DNA from 3 places in the Xanthomonas hydrangeae genome. Region 1 is predicted to be linked to each of the others. Evidence: predicted binding sites of a transcription regulator. Region 1 holds the regulator's gene; each other region holds the start of a gene.
What was found. Region 1 encodes FliA, which starts transcription of late flagellar genes. Its sites were predicted from a motif close to TAAAGTTTNNCNNNCNNNGGCCGATAA; they were not measured.
Positions count from the first base shown of each region.

Region 2: NYR97_RS06095 (HD-GYP domain-containing protein) is a predicted target of FliA. The motif match lies at 1,173-1,199, and genes of this name have one in related genera.
Region 3: NYR97_RS04625 (GGDEF domain-containing protein) is a predicted target of FliA. The motif match lies at 1,663-1,689, and genes of this name have one in related genera.

Region 1 is NZ_CP103836.1:4,509,592-4,511,857, forward strand. Features, by position in the region: gene NYR97_RS19015 (protein phosphatase CheZ) at 1-379, opposite strand, end outside; gene cheY (chemotaxis response regulator CheY) at 379-771, opposite strand; gene NYR97_RS19025 (RNA polymerase sigma factor FliA) at 807-1,580, opposite strand; gene NYR97_RS19030 (MinD/ParA family protein) at 1,577-2,266, opposite strand, start outside.
Region 2 is NZ_CP103836.1:1,504,693-1,506,958, forward strand. Features, by position in the region: gene NYR97_RS06095 (HD-GYP domain-containing protein) at 1-1,109, opposite strand, end outside; gene NYR97_RS06100 (MFS transporter) at 1,248-2,266, opposite strand, start outside.
Region 3 is NZ_CP103836.1:1,154,120-1,156,385, forward strand. Features, by position in the region: gene NYR97_RS04625 (GGDEF domain-containing protein) at 1-1,426, opposite strand, end outside; gene NYR97_RS04630 (DUF1615 domain-containing protein) at 1,809-2,266, shown strand, end outside.

The sequences.
Region 1 (2,266 bases):
TCTTGTCCATCAGCGCGCCCTGGTCCTGATTCAGACCGCCGTCGCGCAGCTGGTTGGCCAGCTCACGGCATTCTTCGACCAGGTCCAGCGTGCGATGGCTGGCCTTTTCGGTCATTTCCACCACGTGGTCCAGGCGCGAACACGCATCGTCCAGCTCGCCGGCTTCTTCGGGCACGGTGGGCAGTTCGCCCAGCGCCTGACCGAGTTCGCGTGCGAGCCGGCTCAGGCCCTGCATCATCGGACGGGTGCGCAAGGCGGCGAGGTGGTCGACCTCGCGCTTCCAGGCGGCTTCGTCGCCGCTTTCCAGTGCATCGAGCGCGCCTTGCAGGCGGTCGATCAAGGCAGCGCGTTCGGCATTGGTTTCCACGGTGGCGTTCATCAGGCGGTCGCCGCCAGACGTTCGAACACCTTGCCCAGCTTTTCTTCCAGCGTCTGCGCGGTGAACGGCTTGATGATGTAGCCGTTCACGCCGCACTGGGCCGCTTCGATGATCTGCTCGCGCTTGGCTTCGGCGGTCACCATCATCACCGGCAGGTGCTTGAGCTTGGCGTCGGCGCGGATGTTGCGCAGCAGGTCGATACCGGTCATGCCGGGCATGTTCCAGTCGGTGACCACGAAATCGAACGGGCCGGCCCGCAACGCAGCCAATGCGCTGTTGCCGTCTTCGGCCTCTGCGGTATTGGTGAAGCCAAGATCGCCCAACAGATTCTTGACGATACGTCGCATCGTCGAGAAGTCGTCCACGATCAAAATCCGCATGTTCTTGTTCACATCAAGCTCCTAACACGAAAAAATACGCGAAAAAATTAGTCGTCAATTTCGACACCGGCATCGGCCAGTTCGAAGACCTTGAGGCGGCCGCGCAGACGCACCACGGCCTGGCCGTGGATCTGGCAGACGCGCGATTCGCTGACGCCGAGCACGGCGCCGATTTCCTTCAGGTTCAATTCCTGTTCGTAGTACAGCGACAGCACCAGCTGCTCGCGCTCGGGCAACTGGCCGATGGCCTTGCCCAGCTCGCGGCCGAACTCGCCACGCTCCATCATCTGCTGTGGGTTGGGCCCACCCTTGGCGGTGGTGTCCAGCTCGCCGTGATCTTCGATCCGCGACTCCAGGCTCAGCACCTGGCCGCGCGCGGCGTCTTCCATCAGACGCAGGTAATCGGGCAGCGGCATTTCCATCGCGGCGGCCACTTCGGTGGCGGCGGCGGCGCGGCCGGTGTTCTGTTCGATCTTGCGTACTGCAGCAGCAGCGTCGCGGGCACGGCGGTGTACCGAGCGCGGCACCCAGTCGCCACGGCGGATCTCGTCGATCATCGAGCCGCGGATACGGATCGAGGCATAGGTTTCGAACGAGGCGCCCTGGTCGGAGTCGTAACTGCGCGAGGCTTCGATCAGGCCGATCATGCCGGCCTGGATCAGGTCGTCCACTTCCACGCTCGCCGGCAGGCGCGCGGCCAGATGGTGGGCGATGCGGCGCACCAGGTCGGCGTGCTGGGTGACGATGTCGTTGGCGTTGTTGCGTTGCACTGCACGGTACTGCGCTGTGGCCGTCGTTGCGGTAGCGGTAGCGGTACTCATGCGGCGACTCCCCGTTGGATGATGCGTTCGACAAAGAACTCGACGTTGCCGCGCGGCACCGTGGGTGCCTGCCAGCGCGAGGTACGCCGCGCGATTTCTGCGATGGCCAGCGCCGACGGACTGGCGGGGTAGGCCTTGATGACGGGTTGCTGACGCTGTACCGACAAGCGCAACCAGTCGTCCTGCGGCACATGGCCGAGGTAGTTCAGCGACACGTCGCCGAGGAATTTCTCGCAGACCCGCGACAGCTTGTCGTACAGCAGGCGGCCTTCGTTGGGGTCGCGCACCATGTTGGCGATGATCTGCAGACGGTCCACGCCGCGTTCGCGCGAGAGCACCTTGATCAGCGCGTAGGCGTCGGTGATCGAGGCCGGCTCGTCGCAGACCACCACCACGGTGTCCTGGGCGGCCTGGCAAAAGGTCAGCACGCTGTCGGTGATGCCGGCGGCGGTGTCGATGACCATCACGTCCAGGTCGCGTTCCAGTTCGGAGAACACGTTGACCAGGCCGATGTGCTGGGCCGGGGCCAGTTCGGCCATGTGGCGGCGACCGGAGGCGGCAGGAACCACCAGCACGCCACCCGGGCCTTCGATGATCACTTCGTCCAGCGTGCAGCGGCCGGCGATCAGGTCAGCCAGGGTGTACTTGGGCGACAGGCCCAAGACCACATCCAGGTTGGCCAGGCC
Region 2 (2,266 bases), 2.3 Mb from region 1:
TAGAACACGCGCACCTTGGGCTTGAGCAGCGCATCGGCCGTCTGCTCGATCACCACCGCCAGTTTCTGCGACTCCAGCCGCACCAGCGAACCGACCGGATAAATACCCAGCCGCCGCACGAATGCCTGGAATACCGCCGGGTCGAAATGGCCCTGCCACGATGCCATGCGCTTGAGCGATTCGGCCGGATCCCAGGCCCGTTTGTACGGGCGATCCGAGCTGATGGCGTCGTACACATCGCACACCGCACCCATCCGCGACATCAACGAAATCGTCTCGCCCGCCAGCTGATTCGGATAACCGGTGCCGTCCATCTTTTCGTGATGATGCAGCGCGATCTCCAACACCACCGCGTTCTGCACACCGCCAGCCACCAGCAGGCGATGACCATCCATCGGATGCTGGCGCATGATGTCCATCTCTTCGTCGGTGAGCTTGCCGGGCTTGTTGAGAATGTCCAGCGGCGTCACCGCCTTGCCCATGTCGTGCAGCAGGCCGCCCATCGCCGCCTCCACCACCTGGGCCTCGGGCAACCCCAGCTGACGCGCCAGCCCGCTCATCAGGCCGGCAACGGCCATCGAATGCAGGTAGGTGTAGTCGTCGGCAGTCTTGAGCCGCGCCACGCTGATCAGTGCCTGCGGATGCCGCAGCACCGAATCGTTGATGGCCTGCACCAGTGGCATCGCCGCCTCGGTGTCGACGGTACGGCCAAGCCGCACGTCGCGGAACATTGCCTCGACCATGTCGCGGCCGTCTTCGAAGATCTTGCGGGCACGCACCACTTCGGACTCGATGCCGACCTGTGCGGTGACGCTGTTGGTGCGCGCGGTGCGGGAGGTGCATGCAGGCTTGGGCGGCTCCGATGGCTCAGGCAGCTCCGGTTCGGGCGCTGCATCCGATGCTGCGTGCGCTGCGGCCGGCGCTTCCAGATCCAATCCACGCGCGGTATCGATCACCAACTGCTCGATGCGGCTGCCATGGATCTTGTCCACATCGTCGGAGTCGACCAGAAACGAGGTCTTCCAGAACGGGTGGTGCACCCACGCGCCCAGCAGCTTGTAGACATACATGCCGGGGCGGAGTTGATCTGAGTCGATGGTTCTGAGCATGCCGGCGCTGGTCTGCTTGAAATCCGCGGAAGAGCCCGCCACAGGGATGGGGGGTCTGACGGGTTATCGGCAGTGCAGTGGATTTCTTTGGCGCGGTCGACTCCGCTAGCGGCACAGGGCTGACGCAGCGTGAGCGGTTCAGCGAGGGGGCAGACGCATGCTCAGCACGGCCGCCGCAGCTAGCAGCAGAGGCAGGCTGCAGGCCAGGTAGAGCGTGGCCGGCGACCACCCTGCATCCACCAGCACGCCCACGCACAGCGGCGAGGCAATCGCGCCGAAGCGGCCCACGCCGATCGCCCAGCCCATGCCGGTGGAGCGCACCGCCGCCGTGAAGACCACTGGCGCTACCGCATACAGGCCGGCAATGGCGGCAAACATGGCCGCACCGGTCGATAGCGCGATCACGAACGCCCAGCTCAACACCGTGCTGTAGAGCCCGAACGCAAGCATGGCCAGCGCCGACAACAGCAGCGCCCCGCCCGTCAGCCGCGACAACCGCGCACGCGCGGCCAGCCAGCTGAACATCGCGCCGCCAGCGATGCCGCCCAGATTCAATAGCACCCCGCCGGTCACGCCCTGCTGCGCCGACAGCCCGGCCACCACCAGCAGCTTCGGCGTCCAGCTGAGCACGAAGTAGAACGCGAACATCAACAGGAAGAACGCCAGCGCGATCAGCAGCGACTGCCGCCGCAAGCCAGGCACGAACAGGGCCGCGTAGCCCTGCGCATCATCGGCAACCTGTGGCGGCGGCAATGGCAAGTCGGCACGCGGCGGCATGCCCATGCGGGCAAGCACCGCGTTGAAGCGCGCAGACGCACCCAGCGGGCGACGCGCGATCAGAAATTCCAGCGATTCGGGCAGCCAGGCCAGTACCAACGGCACGCACAGCAGCGAGCCGGCCGCACCAAGCAAGAACACCGCGTGCCACGACCATTGCTGCAGCAACAACGCCGCGATCGCACCGCCCAGAGTCGCGCCGATCGGATAACCGGTAGCCTGTAGCGCCAATGCGGTGCTGCGCCAATGCGCGGTGGAATATTCGGCGGCGATCACCGCAACGCAGGCCAGCATGCCGCCGATCCCGATACCGGTGAACGCGCGCAGCGCACCGAGTTGCCACGCGCTGCTGGCCAAGGCGGAGGCGCCCATGCCGACGG
Region 3 (2,266 bases), 1.9 Mb from region 1:
GGCGATTGGGCAGGCCGGTGAGTTCGTCGCGCATCGCCAGCCGGGACAGCTGACGGCGATGGCGCGCACCGAAGGCCAGCACCACCAAGGCGCCCAGCAACAGCAGGCAGGCCGCACATAGGGCGATCCACAGCGTACGTTGGCCGGCTTCGCGCGCCTGCAAGGCCAGTTGCGCGGTCTCGCTGCGGCGGCGTAGCTCGGCGGTTTCGGCGCCACGGCGGGCATCTTCGTAGCGCGCCTGCAAGCGCAGCATCACGGTGTCGCGTTGGCGGTCCAGGCTTTGCGCGCGCAGCGTGTTGGCGCGTTGCAGTTCTTGATATGCCTCGGCATGGCGGCCTTCCGCTGCCAGCGCCTGGGCAATGGCATCGAGCAGTTGCGCACGCCGGCTCAAGGTCAGGTTCGGGTCATCCGCCGCCCTGGCCGCGACGATCTCGGCCCCCAGGCTGTCTGCCTTCAACACCGTCAATGCCTGCAGCAACACCGCATGACATGAGGCGATACGGCCAACATTGCCTTGTTTCTGCATCAGCGGCAGCGCCTCGCGCGCCATCGCCAATGCCGCATTCGCATCGCTGGTTTCGCTCAGGGCTTCGCTGGCGCTGGTCAATGCTGCGGCCACGCCGGCCTGATCGCCGAGCGCGCGGCTGAGCGCCAGAGCGCGCTTGAAATGCAGCAAGGCGGCCTCGGGTTGCTGCGCGGCCAGCGAAGTGCCGTATTCGTATTCGATCAAGCTGCGCTGGAAGCGTGCCGGCTGCCCGTGCAAGCGCGTCAAGGCATGCTGCAGATAATCTTCGGCTTCGCTGTCTTCTGCCATGCGCCCGCCGACACGGCTGGCCAGCGACCCCAGCTGAGTCAACGCGTCCAGCTCCAGGCTCAAGGTGTGCTCGCGCACCGCACACTGGTAGCTGGCCTGCGCCGCCTTCCATGCCTCATCGCTGCTGCTGGAGGCCAGCATGCTCCACATGTCGACCGCTTCCACTTCGCACAGCAGATCGTTGCGACCCAGTGCCCGCGCCCGCTGACGCAGGTCTTCCAGCCGCGTCACCATGCCGCGGTTGGGATTCTCGCGCACATCGCTCAGTGCCTGCACGGTATCCAGCCACAGCTGCGCCTGCGCGGCGTTGCCATGCAATTGCTCCAACACGGTACGCGCCTGGCTGAGCACCAGCTGGCGATGATCGTTGTCTTCCAGCGAGATCAGGATGCGCGCCTGGGCCAGCAAGGCCCAGAATTGCGCGTCGGCGTCGCCATTGCTGCGCGCCTGCTGCAAAAAGGTCTGGGCGGTCTGCAACGCGGCCTTGGGGTCGTCGATCGCGGCCGATTCGATCGCCTTCCACGGCTGCGGCTGCGCCCACACCACCGCGCTGCTCAGCAGTAATGCGATCCCCGCGAAGACCCGTTGCCAGCGTACCGCAAGGAGGCTCATCGGCGACTCATGACGGCGACAAGGCACAACGCGCCGGGACCGTGACCACGGCGTCACCTCCGACCCGAACCGGGCTTGCTGGTTGCTGTGGCATTTCAGGCACTCCCATGGGTGGACAGCGGTGGAATTGGGCGAGGTCGGCGTCTGCTTGAACGCGACATCGATGCAGCAACCGCTGCAATGATGACCGGCAGGCATGCCAGGCACCGTGATCGCGACGCTCCTGATCGAGCTCGTTATCGGCCTGATCGCACCTGGCTTGAATCGGAGCGACCGACGCAGCGAGCTGCCGGCATCCCGTGTGTGCCGCTGTGTGCCGGTCCCTGTCCGGCAGCGACGTAAACTGCCGCACGGCAGCCGCCGCCCGAGATCTGGAGACGCCGTGACATCCTGCTTGCCCCGCCTGCTCACGTTGCTTGCCGTCGCCTTGCTGGCGGCCTGCGCCACCCAGGCCCCGCGTGCGCCGCAGCGCACTCCGGACGCGGTCAAGGCCGATATCGCCCGGCGCCTGCCGGCCACACTCACCGATCGCGCCGGCTGGGCCAACGATGTGTACGTGGCACTGTCCTCGCAGGGGCTGGACACCAGCCCCGAGCACATCTGCGCGGTGCTGGCGGTGACCGAGCAGGAGTCGACCTATCAGGCCAATCCTGTCGTTCCCAACCTGGGCAAGATTTCACGCGCGGAGATCGACCGCCGCGCCAGTGCGCACCACATTCCCGGCTTCATGGTCGACGCCGCCCTGCGCATCGACTCCCCCGATGGCCGCAGCTATGCCACACGTATTGCCAGCGCGCGCACCGAGCAGGAGCTGAGCAAGATCTTCGAGGACTTCACCGG